4 regions of the Phreatobacter sp. AB_2022a genome follow, and region 4 is predicted to be linked to each of the others. Evidence: predicted binding sites of a transcription regulator. Region 4 holds the regulator's gene; each other region holds the start of a gene.
What was found. The regulator PhoB, encoded in region 4, activates phosphate uptake and scavenging genes when phosphate is short. The targets are predictions, from matches to a motif close to TGTCATNNANCTGTCAT.
Positions count from the first base shown of each region.

Region 1: a site for PhoB is predicted at 2,906-2,922, ahead of pstS (phosphate ABC transporter substrate-binding protein PstS). Genes of this name have one in related genera too.
Region 2: a site for PhoB is predicted at 2,209-2,225, ahead of ugpB (sn-glycerol-3-phosphate ABC transporter substrate-binding protein UgpB). Genes of this name have one in related genera too.
Region 3: a site for PhoB is predicted at 2,553-2,569, ahead of OZ671_RS09675 (esterase-like activity of phytase family protein). Genes of this name have one in related genera too.

Region 1 covers NZ_JAPSET010000029.1:17,550-21,820, forward strand. The annotation lists gene pstA (phosphate ABC transporter permease PstA) at 1-698, opposite strand, end outside; gene pstC (phosphate ABC transporter permease subunit PstC) at 708-1,688, opposite strand; gene pstS (phosphate ABC transporter substrate-binding protein PstS) at 1,784-2,842, opposite strand; gene OZ671_RS20090 (ABC transporter substrate-binding protein) at 3,131-4,271, opposite strand, start outside.
Region 2 covers NZ_JAPSET010000033.1:19,338-23,608, forward strand. The annotation lists gene rsfS (ribosome silencing factor) at 1-392, shown strand, start outside; gene rlmH (23S rRNA (pseudouridine(1915)-N(3))-methyltransferase RlmH) at 441-917, shown strand; gene OZ671_RS21695 (MFS transporter) at 960-2,105, shown strand; gene ugpB (sn-glycerol-3-phosphate ABC transporter substrate-binding protein UgpB) at 2,306-3,625, shown strand; gene ugpA (sn-glycerol-3-phosphate ABC transporter permease UgpA) at 3,683-4,271, shown strand, end outside.
Region 3 covers NZ_JAPSET010000010.1:99,665-103,935, forward strand. The annotation lists gene OZ671_RS09670 (FkbM family methyltransferase) at 350-1,078, shown strand; gene OZ671_RS09675 (esterase-like activity of phytase family protein) at 1,145-2,482, opposite strand; gene OZ671_RS09680 (ATP-binding protein) at 2,815-4,271, shown strand, end outside.
Region 4 covers NZ_JAPSET010000015.1:12-4,282, reverse strand. The annotation lists gene OZ671_RS12720 (bile acid:sodium symporter family protein) at 1-245, shown strand, start outside; gene OZ671_RS12715 (SDR family oxidoreductase) at 242-1,183, shown strand; gene OZ671_RS12710 (flavin-containing monooxygenase) at 1,180-2,457, shown strand; gene phoB (phosphate regulon transcriptional regulator PhoB) at 2,535-3,236, opposite strand; gene phoU (phosphate signaling complex protein PhoU) at 3,256-3,963, opposite strand.

The DNA.
Region 1 (4,271 bases), on a different contig from region 4:
GCCATCGGCGAGGAGAGATTGACGGTGAATTGCGGATTGCCGAAGGCGGTGAACAGCAGCGGGGCCGTCTCACCGGCGGCGCGCGCGACGGCGAGCAGGAGGCCGGTGAGAATGCCGGCGCGCGCGGCCTTCCACTGCACCGCGGAAACCACCGTCCAGTGCGAGGCGCCAAGGGCGAAGGCGGCTTCGCGCAGCGGCGTCGGCACCAGTCGGAGCATGTCCTCGGTCGCGCGCAGGACCACCGGCAGGATGATGATGGCGAGCGCCACCGTGCCGGCCCAGCCGGAGAAGCGGCCCATCGGCACGACGATCAGCGTGTAGACGAACAGGCCGATCAGGATCGAGGGCGCCGAGAGCAGCACGTCGTTGATGAACCGGATGGTCTCGGCGATCCAGGAGCCCTTGCCCTGCTCGGCGAGATAGGTGCCGGCGAGCACGCCGACCGGGGTCGCGATGACGGTGGCGATGCCGACCTGCAGCAGCGAGCCGACAATGGCGTTCATCAGGCCCTGCGGGCGGCCGAAGGCATCGTTGGTGAAGGTCGTGATGCTGATCGCCGAGAGGCCGTTATAGACGAGCGTCCAGAGGATCCAGGCGAGCAGCAGCAGCGCGACCACGGCGAAGCCGGTCGAGATCGCCTTGACGACCTTGTCGGCGAAGAGCCGCCGGTTCATGCGGCCGGTGGAGGGGGTAGCCATGGCGGTCCTTTAGTCCAGGCGGCTGCGCACGAGCCAGCGCGAGATGGCCAGCACGATGAAGGAGATGACGAACAGGGCGAAGCCGAGCTGCAGCAGCGCGTGGAGCTTCAGGCTGCCGGCCTGCGCCTCGCCGAACTCGTTGGCGATGACCGAGGCGATCGACGAGCCGGGCGCGAAGATCGACGTGCTGATGCGGTTGGCATTGCCGATGACGAAGGTGACCGCCATGGTCTCGCCCAGCGCCCGGCCGAGCCCCAGCATGCCGGCGCCGACCATCGCCGTGCGGCCGTAGGGCACGCGCACGCTGCGGAACACTTCCCAGGTGGTGGCGCCGATGCCGTAGGCCGATTCGGCCAGCATGGCGGGCACCGATTCCAGCGTCTCGACGAACATGGCCGTGATGAAGGGCAGGATCATCAGGGCCAGGATGATGCCCGCGGTGAACACGCTGAACTGCTGCGGCGGGCCGGCGAAGACCTCGCCGACGACGGGCAGCCAGGACAGCGCGGCGATCAGCGGCGTCTGGATATAGGCCGCGATCAGCGGGGCCACGACGAGTGCCCCCCACATGCCGAAGATGATCGAAGGCACCGCGGCCAGCAGCTGGATGGTCACGCCGATCGGCTTGCGCAGCCGCTGGGGGCAGACCTCGGTGAGGAAGAAGGCGATGCCGAAGGAGACCGGGACGGCGACGATCACCGCGATGACGGCGGTCACCAGCGTGCCGAACAGCATGGACGCGGCGCCGAAGCGCTCGGTCACCGGGTTCCAGATGGCGGTCGTGTAGAAAGCGGCGCCGAAATGGCGCAGCGCCGGCCAGCCGTCATAGGCCAGCAGGGCGATCATCGCGCCGAGGATGAGGAGGACGAGCGCACCGGACGCCCACAGCAGGGCGTGGAAAACGGCGTCGGCCAGCTGGCCGCGCCGGATGGTGCGCGCCAGGTTGGAGCTTCGGTCTGTGGTTAGCGAAGGCTCGGCGACAGTTGTCACGGGATGAGGTCTCACAGGGCTCGGTCGCGGAGAGGCACGGCGTCGGACAGTGGGATGCCCGCGCCGTGGCCGGCGCGGGCATCGTTCTCTTTGGCTTACTGGCTCGGGCCGGTCCAGATCGGCTGGCCCTGGGCGTTCTGGATGTTGGCCCAGGCGGCCTTGACGCGGGTCACGACGCTCGCCGGCAGCGGGATGTAGTGCAGGCGCTCGGCGATCTTGCCGCCCTCGGCGGCGAACGACCAGGAGAAGAAGTCCAGCGCGGCGCGGGCACGGCCGGCATCGCGGGGGTCGCGCGGGAACAGGATGTAGGTCGGGCTGACGATCGGCCAGCTCTGCGCGCCCGGCTTGTTGATCATCGAAGCGGCGAGGTCGCGGGCGTTCTCCCAATCCGCGGCGGCGGCGGCAGCCTGGAAGTTCGGGGTGGTCGGCTCGACGAACTGGCCGGCGGCGTTCTGCAGCTGGGTGGTGGTCAGGTTGTTCTCGGCGGCGAAGGCATATTCGACATAACCGATCGCGCCCTTGGTGTTGCGCACGGCACCGGCAACGCCGTCATTGCCGCGAGCGCCCGCGCCGGTGCGCCACTGCACCGAGGTGGCGGCGCTGACTTCGGCCTTCCACTTGGCGCTGGCTTCCGAGAGGTAGCTGGTCGTGACGAAGGTCGTGCCGGAGGCGTCCGAGCGGTAGATCGGCTGGATCGCCAGGTTCGGCAGGGTCACGCCCGGATTGATCGCGGCGATGCGCGCATCGTTCCAGGTCTTGATGGTGCCGAGATAGATGTCGGCGACGATCTCGCCGGTCAGCTTGAGCTGGTTCTTGTTCACGCCGTCGAGATTGACGATGAACACCACCGCGCCGATGACGGCCGGGAACTGAACCAGCTTCTGCTGCGTCAGGCGCTCGCTCGGAACCGGGGCGTCGGAGGCGCCGAAATCGACCGTGCGGTTCTGGATCTGGTTGATGCCGCCGCCCGAGCCGATGGCCTGGTAGTTCAGCGTGTTGTTGGTGGCCTGCTTAAAGGCGGCCGCCCAGGCGTTATAGACCGGGGCCGGGAACGTGGCGCCGGCTCCCGTGAACTCGACGCCCTGGGCCGCGGCCGGCTGCGCGAAGAGTGTCGCAACGGCCAGAGCCGCCGCAGCTGAGATCCGCTTGAACATGATTGGGGTACCTCGAGTGCCAGAAAAAACTGCGATCTGCTCCCCCACCTCTGGCTGCTCTCGATGACAGGTGTGTGACGATCGTGACAAAAGCTGCTGACTTTAGGAGAAGCGCGCGCCGTCCGGGATCTGAGGGTGGGCATCCAAGATGCTGACATCGCAGCGTTTTCCGGCCCGCCGTGAGGGGCGGGCCGGATTGTCGCAGAGCACCCATGGCGGCCCGCGGCGCGGCCCGCCGGCCGATTCCGGCCGGCTCTTCGGACGGTGCAAGCGCGCGATTATGACAGCTCAGGCGCGGGGAATGAGCCTTGCGACCTCGCGTGCCATGTCGCGCAGGACCTCTTCCGGGCTCGCCTTCTGCTCGGCGATGCGGGCGAGATTGTCGACCATGATCTGGGTGACCCGCACCGAGTTCTGGCCGGGGAAGGCATACCAGGGGATCATCAGGTGAACCTGCCTGGTCGCCGCCTGGAACAGCGGGTTGGCCGCATAGAAGGCGCCGAGATGGGCGGGATCGTCGATGGCGATCTGGTTGCACGGCACGTAGCCGGTATTGCGCGCCATGATGGCGGTGCCCTCGGCCGATGTCACAAATTTCATGAATTCCCAGGCGGCCGCCTGGCGCGCCGGATTCTTGGCGACGAGCATGACGCCCGCGCCGCCGGTCGGCAGGCGGCCCTTGACCGGATCGATCACCGGCAGGGTGGTGGTGCGCAATTCGAAATTGCGGCCGACCATGCCCGAGACCTGGCGAACCTGCGCGGTGGTGCGGAACATGGCGCCGAGCTTGCCGGCGCCGAAAGCCTGGAGATCGGCGGTGGAGGTGGCGGAGGCGCCGAAATTCGGCATCTTGCCCTCCTTGACCATGCGATCGAGCAGTTTCAGCGCGGCAAGGCCTTCCGGCCCGTCGAAGGCGACCTTGGTTTCGTCGGGCGTCAGCATGCGGCCGCCATGGCCGTAGAGCAGGGCCGAGAACATCCAGTCGTCGCCCGGCCAGCGGAAGAACATGCCTTCGTTGCCGTCGCCGAGCGCATAGATGCGGGCGGCGAGCGCGATCACCTCGTCCCAATGGGTCGGGAAGCGATCCGGATCCTGGCCGACGCGGCGCAGCAGGTCGGCATTCAGGTAGCTGATCGGATTGGAGGTCGCGAAGGCCAGGCCGCACTGCACGCCGCCGTGGAAGCCGAGGCCGAGCAGCGGCGCGGAATAGCCGAGCTTTTCGACGTCGCCCTCGCGTGCCAGGAACGGCTTCAGGTCGGCGGCGATGCCGCGCTCGGAGAACAGACGCAGCCGGTTCAGCCCCTGGAAGGAGACATCGGGCAGCCCGCCGGTCGTCGCCTGGCGCAGGATCAGCTGTGCGCCCTCCTCGTAGGTCGGGGTCGGATTGACATAGCCGACCTTGACCTTGTCGCTCCGGCGGTTGAACGCT
Region 2 (4,271 bases), on a different contig from region 4:
GACCGGCGAAGACTGCGCCGCTTACCGGGACTCCCGCGGCGAGCCCTGCCGCGGCCGAGGTCCTGAAAATCGTCCTCGACACCCTTGAAGACAACAAGGCCGAGGAAATCCAGACGATCGACCTGAAAGGCAAGACGACCATCGCGGATGCCATGGTGGTGTCGTCGGGCCGTTCGCACCGCCATGTCGGCGCCATCGCCGATTACCTGGTGCAGGCCCTGAAGGATGCGGGCGTCGGCCAGATCCGCGTCGAGGGCGTTCCCGCCTGCGACTGGGTGCTGGTGGATGCCGGCGACGTCATCGTCCACATCTTCCGCCCGGAAGTGCGCGCCTTCTACAACCTGGAAAAGATGTGGTCGGCGGCCCGCCCGCCGGATCGCCTGGCCGGCTGAACCGGCAAGGGCCATGTCCTTCCAAAAGGCCGTGGGGCCGGAATTGCCATGCGGCTGATCCTCCTGGCCGTCGGGCGGATGAAGGCCGGCCCGGAAACCGAGCTTGCCGAGCGCTATCAGGACCGGGCCGTCAAGGCCGGCAGGGCGCTCGGATTTCGCGGCCTCGACCTGATCGTCACCGATGAAAGCCGCGCCGGCGATGCGCGCCAGCGCAAGGCCGAGGAGGCCGCCGCCATCAGGGCGAAGCGCGCCGGCCGCCTGATCCTCCTCGACGAGCGCGGCAAGGCGCTGGCGAGCGAGGCTTTCGCCGGGCGGCTCGGCGCCTGGAAGGATGCGGGCGAGGACGCGGCGACCGTCGTCATCGGCGGGCCGGACGGGCTCGATCCGGAGCTGCGCGCCGAAGCCGATCTCGTCCTGTCCTTCGGCACCATGACCTGGCCGCATCAGCTCGTCCGGGTCATGGCGCTCGAGCAGCTCTACCGGGCGATGACCATCCTCTCAGGTCACCCCTATCACCGCGCCTGAACCGGCAGGCCCGTATCCGAGGCCGGTCCCTTGTCGAGCCGCATGCTCCATCGCAGCGACGTGATCCTCTTGCCGCCGCTCGCCCGCGGCGCGACGCTGGCCGCCTTCTTCCTCGCCGGTTTCGCCATGGCCGCCTGGGCCCCGCTGGTGCCCTATGCCAAGGCGCGCGCGGGCCTCGACGACGGCGCGCTCGGCGTGCTCCTGCTCTGCCTCGGGGCCGGGTCGCTGGTGGCCATGCCGCTGGCCGGCGCGCTCGCCCAGCGCATCGGCTGCCGGACCGTGGTCGTCGCGGCGGCACTTGCCGTCTCGGTGGCGCTGCCGGTGCTGGCGACCGGCAGCGGCTTTGCCGTGCTCGCCATCGCCCTGCTGCTGTTCGGCGCCGGCATCGGCGCCATCGACGTCGCCGTCAACATTCAGGCGGTGATGGTCGAGCGGGCCGGCGGGCGGCCGATGATGTCCGGCTTCCACGGCTTCTTCAGCATCGGTGGCATGGCCGGCGCGGGCGGTGTCAGCACGCTGCTCTGGCTCGGCGCGACGCCGCTCGCGGCCGTCCTCGTCGCCGCGGCGGTCAATGTTCTTCTGCTGGCCGGCTTCGCCCGCGGCCTGATCGCGCGTGGCGGCGGTGCCGGCGCGCCGCTCTTCGCCCTGCCGCACGGGCGGATCGTGCTGATCGCGGTCCTCTGCTTCGCGGTGTTCCTGGCCGAGGGCGCCATGCTCGACTGGAGCGCGGTGTTCCTGACCGGCGCACGGGGTGTCGATCCGAGCCGGGCCGGACTCGGCTATGCCGCCTTCGCGCTCGCCATGACCATCGGTCGGCTCAGCGGCGATCGGGTCGTCGCCCGCCTCGGCGGGCCGGCGGTGATGCTGACAGGCGCTGCCGTCGCCGCCTCAGGGCTTGCGCTCGCCGTCCTCGTCGCGGCGCCCGGTGCCGCCCTCGCCGGCTTTGCCATGGTCGGGCTCGGCGCCGCCAACATCGTGCCGGTGCTCTATTCGGTGCTCGGCCGCCAGACCGCCATGCCGGCGCCGCTGGCGGTCGCCGCGGTGACCACCGTCGGTTATGCCGGCATCCTCGCCGGCCCTGCCCTCATCGGCTTCGTCGCGGCGGCGTCGAGCCTGGCCGCCGCCTTCGCGCTCGTCGCCCTGTCGCTTGTCCTCGTGGGCCTCAGCGCGCGGGTCGCGGCGGCCTGACGCAAGGCTTCCCTTGCAGGGAAGGTGACACCTGCCAGGTCCTTGCTTAATCGGGGAAATCCGCCGCGCCGCCCTTTGCCCTGTCACACAAGCTTCATTAGAGTGTCATCCGTCCGTCGTTCGGCGGACCCAAGAACGGCGCGGGTTGCTGACGCCCGAAGCCGTACCGGCGTCGAACCGCGCCTTTGGGAGGATGATTGATGTTGAATCGCCGTTTCATGCTGGCGGCGGCCGCTGCCGCGGCGCTCGTATCCAGCCCCGCCTCGGCCCAGGTCGAGATCCAGTGGTGGCACGCGATGACCGGCGCCAACAACGAGGTGGTGGTCAAGCTCGCCGAGGAGTTCAACGCTTCGCAGCGCGAATACCGCGTCGTTCCGACCTACAAAGGGTCCTATCCCGACACCATGAACGCCGGCATCGCCGCCTTCCGGGCCGGCAATGCGCCTCACATCCTGCAGGTCTTCGAGGTCGGCACGGCGACCATGATGGCCGCCCGCGGCGCCATCAAGCCGGTCTACCAGATGATGCAGGAGGCGAACGAGCCGTTCGACCCGGCCTCTTACCTGCCTGCCGTCGCCGGCTACTATTCCACCTCGCGCGGCGAGATGTTGTCCTTCCCGTTCAACTCCTCGTCCTCGGTCATGTGGTACAACAAGGACGCGTTCCGCCGCGCCGGCCTCAATCCGGACCAGCCGCCGCGCACCTGGCCGGAGGTTTTCGAGGCGGCGAAGAAGCTGCGTGCCGCCGGCTACGACAAGTGCGGTTTCTCCTCGGCCTGGATCACCTGGCTGAACATCGAGCAGTTCTCGCTGTGGCATAACGTGCCGCTCGCCACCCGCGCCAACGGCATCGACGGTTTCGACACCGAGCTGCGCTTCAACTCGCCGCTGCATGTCCGCCACCTGCAGAACCTGATCGACCTGCAGCGCGACAACACCTTCAGCTATTCCGGCCGCACCAATACGGGCGAGGGCCGGTTCACCTCGGGCGAATGCCCGATCATGCTGACCTCCTCGGGCTTCTACGGCAATGTGCGCGCCAACGCGAAGTTCGAATGGGGCAACGCGCCGATGCCCTATTATCCCGACGTCCAGGGCGCGCCGCAGAACTCGACGCTGGGCGGCGCCTCGCTCTGGGTGATGGGCGGCAAGCCGGCGGCCGAATATCGTGGCGTCGCGCGCTTCTTCACCTTCCTCTCGGACGTCAATCGCCAGGCCAAGCTGCACACCGATTCCGGCTATATCCCGATCACGCGCGCCGCCTATGCCCAGGTCAAGGCGTCCGGCTTCTACACCCAGAACCCCTATTTGGAGACGCCGCTGCTCGAACTGACCAACAAGCCGCCTACCGAGAATTCGCGCGGCATCCGGCTCGGCAACATGGTTCAGCTGCGCGACGTCTGGGCCGAGGAGGTCGAGGCGGCGCTTGCCGGCCAGAAGCCGGCCCAGGCTGCGCTCGACGCGGCGGTCGCCCGCGGCAACACCATGCTGCGCCAGTTCGAGCGCACCGTATCGCGCTGATCGCTCGATGAGCCGGGGCGGGCTTAGCTGCCCGCTCCGGCACCTCCCGGGGGGACCATGGACAAGCGGGTCGTTTTCGACGGCAAGGTGCTGCCCTACATGCTGCTCATGCCGCAGCTCGCGGTCACCTTGATCTTTTTCTATTGGCCCGCCGCCCAGGCCGTCTGGCAGTCCTTCCTGATCCAGGATGCCTTCGGCCTGTCCACCGAGTTCGTCTGGTTCGAGAACTACCGCGACCTGTTCTCGAAGCCGGAATATTACAAGTCGATCGCCACCACGGCCGTCTTCTCGGCGCTGGTGGCCTTTCTCTCGCTGTCCCTGTCGCTCTACCTCGCGATCCAGGCCGACAAGCAGATCCGCGGCACCGGTGCCTACAAGGCGCTGCTGATGTGGCCCTATGCGGTGGCGCCCGCCATTGCCGGCGTCCTCTGGCTGTTCATGTTCCAGCCATCCCTCGGCCTCATCGCGCAGTCGCTGCGCTCGCTCGGCTTCGACTGGAACCCGCTGCTCAATCAGAGCCACGCCATGACGCTCGTGGTGATGGCGGCGACCTGGAAGCAGATCAGCTACAACTTCCTGTTCTTCCTCGCCGGCCTGCAGTCGATCCCGAAAAGCGTCATCGAAGCGGCGGCGATCGACGGCGCCC
Region 3 (4,271 bases), on a different contig from region 4:
GCGGGTGGCCGTGGTTCGAAGCCCGCGCCAGGGCGCGGGCTCCTCACCCACGAGGGTCGGCAAAGCATGACATCAAGCGCGGTCATGAAGCGCTTCGCACAGGGCTTCATGAGCAAGCCTGCTGCCATTCACCTCCCCAGCTCATGGTGAGGTGGGAGCGAAGCGACCCTCGAACCACGGCCGCGCCTGGTGCCATGTAGCCTTAAGCGGTTACGCGCCTCGAACCACGGCGCCCTTCCCGCCAACCACCTGCGCAAGCCCCTCCCCCTGGAAAAGCCGCGCCGGCGCGATAGCTTCTGGCTGCAGCGGGGCGTCAGCCCCGCGCCGGCACGCCAGGAGGAACCGCCCCGTGAACCGCTATGTCGCCCGCATTCCCATGATGGTGCATTGCCCCGAGCCCATGGAATTTGCCATCAAGGATGTGCTGGAAGGCGAATACGAGGCCGATTACGACGGTATCGGCCTCGATATTCTCGATATCGGCGCCAATGTCGGCTCCTTCGCGCTCTGGGCCGCGGCCCGCTGGCCGGGCAGCCATGTGCGCTCCTTCGAGCCGCATCCGGGCACCTTCGACTACCTGAAGCGCAACACCGCGGGCCGGCGCGACATCACCATCGTCAATGCGGCGCTGTTCCCCGGCCCCGCGCGGCGGGCGACCTTCGTCAGCCGCTATGCCGGCGACGGCGAATCCGGGCTCGCGGCCTATTCCGGCGACACCTTCGTCGCCGGCCACATGGCCGAGACCTACGAGGTCGACGTCGTCGATCCGGCGAGCCTGCCCTCGGCCGACGTCGTCAAGATCGACATCGAGGGTGGCGAGGGCGACGTGCTCGCCCATCTCGACCTGTCGAAGACCTCGCTGGTCCTGCTCGAATTCCAGAACCGCCGGAACCGCGAGCAGATCCGCGCGACCCTGTCCGGCGATTTCCAGATCCTGCACGACGAGGAATGTTCCTGGGATCCGCTGCTCGGCTATGCCGGCTATCGCGCCGACCTGAAGGGCGATGCCTATGGCCGCATCTTCGCGGTGCGCCGCAACGTGACGCGGATGACGCGGCGGCCGTCCATCGACCGGTGACGGCCCGACCGGAAAGACAAGGGCCCGGTCTGCACCGGGCCCTCGGCTGTCTGCGACCGGCGCCGCTCAGCGGGCGCGCAGGAATTCCGGCACGCGCAGCAGCACCATCTCGTTGTCGTCGGCCTGGTTCGGATCGCGGCTCGAGGAGAACGGCAGGTTGTTGTCGTTGCCGACGATGATGTGGTCGGCATCGACCACGTCGACATTCTCGATGGTGAAGAACGGGAACTGGAAGTGGCCGCCCGACAGCGGCTTGCGGGCGCGGCTGTCCGGATCCTGGATGCGCAGGAGGTCGATGAAGCCGATCTTGCGCACCGGGCCGCCGGCATTGGCGTCGGTCATCTCGATCTTCCAGACGCGCTTGATGCGCGGCAGGGCGTGGAAGCAGGTCTCGGCGCGCTGGCCCTGCGGGCAGGCCCGCTCCGGCACGCCCTCATTGTCGTCGCGCACGATGATCAGGCCGGTCGTGCCGTCGATCATGTTGAAGTCGCCGATCGAGAGGTTGTTCTCCTCCAGCACGAACTTCCAGTGGCGTCCGGTCCAGCGGCCGGCCTGCACGTCGAATTCCAGGATGCGCAGGTACTGCTTGCCGTCGAGCATTTCGAGGCCGTTGCTCTGGGGATCCCACAGCGCGCCTTCGAGCAGCGGATAGAGGAAGCGGCCGTCGGGCGAGGCCGCCATGCCCTCGAAACCCTTGGACCGGCGCACCCGGAAGTCGACCGGGCCGCCCGGCACGGCCGGCGTCGTCACCGCGGGATGGTCGGGCGAGCGCACCACCTGGCCGTCGACCTGGGTCTCGAACACCGCTTCCACCTTGCCGGTCATGTCGACGCGGATGAGGTAGGGGCCGAGCTCGTCGCCGATCCAGATCTTGCCGCCGATGATCTGGAAGCTCTCGGTGTCGAAGTCGGCGCCGGTCAGGTAGCGCCGCTCGGTGCCCTCGTTGGCGATGCGGAACGGCACCTTTTTGTCGGGATCGGACAGGAAGACGGTCTCCAGGCGCTCGAACGAGCCCTTCTCCCAGTCGATCCGGTAGCGGTTGAGATAGAGCATCGAATCCGGCGAATTGGCCTTGGAGCCGAAACCGTTGTCGGTCAGCACCCAGAACGTGCCGTCGGCCATGCGCCGGATGCCGGAATGCCCCTGGGCCGGCTGGCCGCGGAACGGCAGCGACAGGCCCGTCGGGCGGCCGGCGGAGCGGCCCATGATGGTGCCGACGGCATCGACGCGCGCCGGGCCGGTGAACTTGCCGGAGACCTGCAGGTCGGCCGGCGCGTCGGCCGGCGGCTGGATGAAGGTCGCCGCCGGCAGCAGGGCATGGCCGGCGAGACGGGCCGGGAACTCCTGCTGGGCGAGGACCGGCGTGGCCGCGAGGAGGGCGGCGGCGAAAATCAGGGCGCGCATCAAGGGCTCCGGACATATCGAGGAACGGGCGCTCCTTGGCGGATCAGCCTGACAGCGGCGTAACGGATCGATGACGGCGGGATGACGGGCCACAGATGGCCTGGCATTGCGACGCTCGGCCGCAGAGGACGGCCGCGGCGGGCGGTGCCGCGGGCGGCCGTCGTTCCGGGCTGCCATCGTTCTGCCCCATCAAGGCTTATCAGAGCTGGGCAAGCCGGCTACGCGTACCTATCTGTTGGTTCGGACCGGCCTGCCCATATGAGCGCTTTGGCGGTCTTCTGTGTCCGAGTGCTGCCGTTTATGATCGCATCCCGCCTATCGGATCCCGCCTCATGCCGCGCGAGACGTTACCGGACCAGACCCAGGATGCGGAGGCCAAGGCCCTCGCCGCCCGGCGGCGCGCCGATCTCGAACTGGCCGCGCCGGCGCCCTCGCGCGGGGTCGGCCTGTCGGGCAAGCTGCTGATGCTCACCGCCATCTTCGTGATGGTGGCGGAAATCCTCATCTTCCTGCCTTCGGTCGCGACCTACCGGATCAGCTGGCTCGACGACCGGCTGGCCTCGGCGCGCACCGCCGCCCTGGTGCTGGAGGCGGCGCCCACCGGCATGGTGCCGGAGGCGCTGATGCGCGAGCTCCTGAACAGCGCCGGCGCCCAGGCCGTGGCGCTGAAGACCGGCACGACGCGCCGCCTGCTCGCCGTCTCCGAGCAGCCGCCGGAGGTCGACGTGACCGTCGACATGCGCGAGCGCACGCTGATGGGCTCGATCGGCGATGCCTTCGACACGCTGTTCGCGCGCGACGGCCGCATCCTGCGCGTCATGGGCACGGCGCCGCGGGCCGGCGACTTCGTCGAGATCGTGCTGGACGAGACGCCGCTCAGGCGCGCCATGCTGCGCTTCTCGAAGACCATCATCCTCCTGTCGCTGCTGATCTCCTGCATCACCGGCGCGCTGGTCTATCTGACGCTGCACCTGATGTTCGTGCGGCCGATGGCGCGGCTGACCAGCACCATGATCGCCTTCCGCGAGAATCCGGAGGATCTGAGCCGGGTGATCGTGCCGAGCGGCCGCAAGGACGAGGTCGGCGTCGCCGAATACGAGCTGCAGACCATGCAGCAGTCGCTGCACGACACGCTGGCGCAGCGCTCACGCCTCGCCGCCCTCGGCCTCGCGGTCTCCAAGATCAACCACGACCTGCGCAACCTGCTCGCCTCCGCCCAGCTGTTCTCCGACCGGCTCGCCGACGTGCCGGATCCGACCGTGCAGCGATTCGCGCCGAAGATGATCCAGGCGCTCGACCGGGCCATCGCCTTCTGCCAGTCGACCCTGTCCTATGGCCGCGCCCACGAGGCCCCGCCCCAGCGCGCCGCCGTGCGCCTCGCAGCGCTCGCCGACGAGGTGCGCGACACGATGGGTCTCGGCTTCGAGGCGCGCATCGCCTTCATCAACGGCGTGCCCGAGGAGCTCGTCGTCGACGCCGATCCCGACCACCTGTTCCGGGTGCTGCTCAATATCGGCCGCAACGCCCAGCAGGCGCTGGAGGCGCGCGCGCCCAACGATCCCGTCCGCGACCAGGTGCGGGTCGGCGCCCGGCGCGAGGGCACGGTGGTGGTGATCGAGGTCTCCGACACCGGCCCCGGCATTCCCGACCGCGCCCGCGCCCATCTGTTCGAGGCCTTCCAGGGCTCGACCCGGCCCGGCGGCACCGGCCTCGGCCTTGCCATCGCCTCCGAGCTGGTGCGCGCCCATGGCGGCACCATCGCGCTCGCCGACGGCACGCTGGGCGCCAC
Region 4 (4,271 bases):
TCGCGGTCGGCATCGGCTGGCTGTCGGCGCGCCTGTGGCGCCTCAGCGACTACGATACCCGCGCGATGGCCATCGAGGTGAGCATGCACAATTCCGGCTTGGGCCTTGCCCTGATTCTCAACCAGTTCGACGCCCTGGGCGGTGCCGCCCTGATCGCCGCCGGCTGGGGGGTCTGGCACATCGTTTCCGGCTGGGCCCTCGCCGCCTTCTGGACCCGCCGCGACCGCAGGGCGGCGGCGGAATGAACACGGGCATCCTGGTCACGGGCGCAGCTGGCTTCATCGGCGCTGCCCTGGTGCGGCAGCTTGCCGGCGGCGGCGAACCGGTCGTCGGGCTCGACATCCGGGCGCCCGCCGCCCCGGTCCCCGGCATCCGCTACGAGCAGGCCGACATTCGCGATCCCGCGCTCGCCGACCGGATCGCCGCGGCCCGCCCGCGCGTCGTGGTGCATCTGGCATCGGTGGTCGCCGCCGGCGGCGATGCCGCGCGCGACCGCGAGATCGACGTCGTCGGCACCGGTCATGTCGTGGCGGCATGCCTCGCCGCCGGCGCGCGCCGCCTGGTGGTGACCTCGAGCGGCGCTGCCTATGGCTATCATGCCGACAATGCCGTTCCGCTCACCGAGGACAGCCCGCTGCGCGGCAACGAGGATTTCCCCTATTCCCGGCACAAGCGGCAGGTCGAGGAACTGCTCGCCGCCGCGCGGCTGGCCCATCCGGACCTCGAACAGGTCGTGTTCCGCCCCTGCACCGTGCTGGGCCCGGGCGTCGCCAACCAGATCACCGCCATTTTCGAGCGGCCCGTGGTGATCGGCCTTGCCGGCAGCGCGACGCCCTTCAGCCTCGTCAGCGAGACCGATGTGGTGGCGGCCCTCGGCCGCGCCTGCGCGGCGGAAAGCCCGCCCGGCATCTACAATCTGGCCGGCGACGGCACGCTGACGCTTGCCGAGATCGCCAGGCGGATCGGCAAGCCCTACCTCGCCGTTCCCCCCGGGCTGATGCGCCTGGCACTCGGGCTCGCGAACCGGCTCGGCCTGACGACGCTCGGCCCGGCGCAGGTCAATTTCCTGCAGTACCGGCCGGTGCTCGCCAATGATCGGCTGAAGACCCGGTTCGGCTACCGGCCGACCCTGTCGGCGGCCGAGACCTTCGATCGCTACTGGCAGGCGAGGGCCGCGGCATGACCTATCTCATCATCGGCGCCGGCCCGTCGGGACTTGCCACCGCGCGGGTGTTCAAGGAGACGGGACTGCCCTTCCAGGTGGTCGAGTGCAATCTCGATGTCGGCGGCCAGTGGCTCTACGGCGCGCCGTCGAGCAGCATCTATCAGACCACCCATCTCATTTCGTCCAAGACCACCACGGCCTTCGCCGACTATCCGATGCCGGCCGACTGGCCGGCCTATCCGCACCACACCCAGGTCTTCGACTACCTCAAGGCCTTCGCCGGCCATTTCGACCTCTACCCGTCGATCCGCTTCAACCGTGCCGTGACCCGGCTCGCCCAGGAGGACGGCCGCTGGCAGGCGACCTTCGACGACGGGACGAGCGAGACCTATGCCGGCGTCGTGATCGCCAACGGCCATCTGAGCGACCCGGAACTGCCGGCCGTGCCCGGCACCTTCACCGGCGACCTCATGCATGCCAAGACCTACAAGAGCCCCGACATCTTCGCCGACCGGCGCGTGCTGATCGTCGGCATGGGCAATACCGGCTGCGATCTGGCCGTCGATGCGGTGCACCGCGCAGCCAAGGTCCTGTGGTCGGTGCGCGGCGGCAATCATTTCACCCCGAAATTCCTCCGCGGCAGGCCCGCCGACGAGGCCAATCACAAGGCCCGCTTCGTTCTGCCCCGACGCCTCCGCTCGATCGTGCACGAGGCCGTGCTCGGTTTCGTCGTGGGCCCGCCGGAACGCTACGGCCTGCCGCGCCCGGCGCACCGGCTGTATGACCGCACGCCAATCGTCAACACGCTGGTGCTGCAGCATCTCGGCCAGGGCGATATCGGCCTGAGGCCGCCGCTCGCCCGGCTCGACGACGATCGCGTCATCTTCACCGACGGCCGCGCCGACGAGGTCGATCTCGTGCTGTTCGCGACCGGCTACCGGATCACCTTCCCGTTCCTGGACGAGGCCGCGCTGAAGAGCGAGCTGAACTGGCAGGCCCCCGCCCCGCACCTCTATCTCAACATCTTTCCGCCGGCGGACAACAACCTCTTCGTCGTCGGCATGATCGAGGGCGGCGGCATCGGCTGGCCCGGGCGCGACCTGCAGGCACGGGCGGTGGCGAGCTATCTGACGGCGCGGCGCGACCGGCCGGTGCGTGCGGCAGCCTTCCGCCGCGAAATCGGCCGGCATTGCGCCGGGCCGCGGCCGGCCGATGCCGGTCCGCACGGCATCTTCATCGATTTCGTGGACTACAAGCGCGTTCTGGGCCGGGCGATCGAACGGCTGAGCTGAGGCCGGATCGCGTCCGGACCGACGCCAACGGCATCGAGGCCGGCCGTGGTTCGAGGCTCGCGCTCCCGGGCGCGGGCCTACGCCGCCCCGGCGAAGCGCTCGTTGAAGGCGTAGCCCGAGCCGCGCACGGTGCGAATCGGATCGGCCTCGCGGCCGCGCTTCACCGCCTTGCGCAGGCGGCCGATATGCACGTCCACCGTGCGCTCGTCGATATAGACGTCGCGGCCCCAGACACCGTCGAGCAGCTGCTCGCGGGTATAGACGCGGCCCGGCGACTGCATGAGGAATTCGAGCAGGCGGAACTCGGTCGGCCCGAGCGTGATCTCGCGACCCGACCGATGCACCCGGCGGGTCTCGCGGTCGAGCTCGATATCGCCCGACTTCAACAGGCTGGAGAGATGTTCCGGCTTGGCCCGGCGCAGCAGCGCGCGGATGCGCGCCAGCAGCTCAGGCACCGAGAACGGCTTGACCACATAGTCGTCGGCGCCGGTAGCCAGGCCGCGCACGCGCTCGCCCTCCTCGCCGCGGGCGGTGAGCATGATCACCGGCAGCCGCTCGGTCTCGGCGCGCAGCCGGATGCGCCGGCACAGCTCGATGCCGGACAGGCCCGGCAGCATCCAGTCGAGCAGCATCAGATCGGGGACCGCCTCGCGCAGCCGCACCTCCGCCTCGTCGCCCCGCATCACGGTTTCGACGCGATAGCCTTCGGCTTCGAGATTGTAGCGGAGCAGGACGGTGATCGGTTCTTCGTCTTCGACCACCATGATGCGTGCGGTCATGAGTTCAGTCCCTTGTTGGTCAGGAGCCGGCCGAGACGATCGACGTGGTGTCGAGCTTCGGCCGCTCCTCGGCGAGCGTCGTACCGTTGACCACGTAGTAGATCGTCTCGGCGATGTTGGTTGCGTGGTCGCCGATCCGCTCGAGGTTCTTGGCGCAGAACAGGAGGTGGGTGCAGGCGCCGATATTGCGCGGATCCTCGAGCATGTAGGTCAGCAGCTCGCGGAACAGCGAATTGTAGAGCGCGTCGATATCGCCGTCCGACTTCCAGACCTCCAGCGCGGCCGCGACGTCGCGCTGGGCGAAGGCGTCGAGCACCTCCTTGATGCGCTCCAGCGCGAGGCGGGCCATGGCATCGAAACCGCCGGTGACCTTCGGCAGCGGCAGCGAGCCGTTGATCGCGATGACCCGCTTGGCGATGTTCTTGGCGAGATCGGCGATCCGCTCGAGATCGGCCGCGATGCGCAGCGCGGCGACGATCTCGCGCAGGTCGATGGCCATCGGCTGGCGCTTGGCGATCACCAGGATGCCGGCCTCCTCGATCTCGCGCTGCATGGCATCGATCGCCGGATCGGCGGCGCGCACCGTCGAGGCCAGCGCCACGTCGCCGCGAATCAAGGCGTCGATGGCGCCGACGATCTGCTTCTCGGTCAGCCCGCCCATTTCGGCGACGCGTTGCGCCAAGCCCTTCAGCTCGTTCTCGAATGCGCTGACGATATGCTCGGTCATGCAGGTCTCCTGGGCGGGCTCGGGAAAAGGGGCTTTTCCCTACCCGTGTATGACGACGGTTCTATGCTTGCGACGTGACACATCAATGACGATGAAAAAGCCAAGCATTCAAGCGCTTGTAAGGGATGCGACAAGACATTCCGCCGTCACATCGGCAAGTTCCGCCGCCGGCGGCACTCGCCGGGCCGCGGATGGCCCGGCCGGCACGGCGGTCACTCCGCCGCCGGCGGCATGCGGCGGGCCGGCTGCGGCGGGGCCCGGCCCCCCGCGGCCCGCGCGGCCGGCTCGGCGGTCTCCCGGCGCCCCGG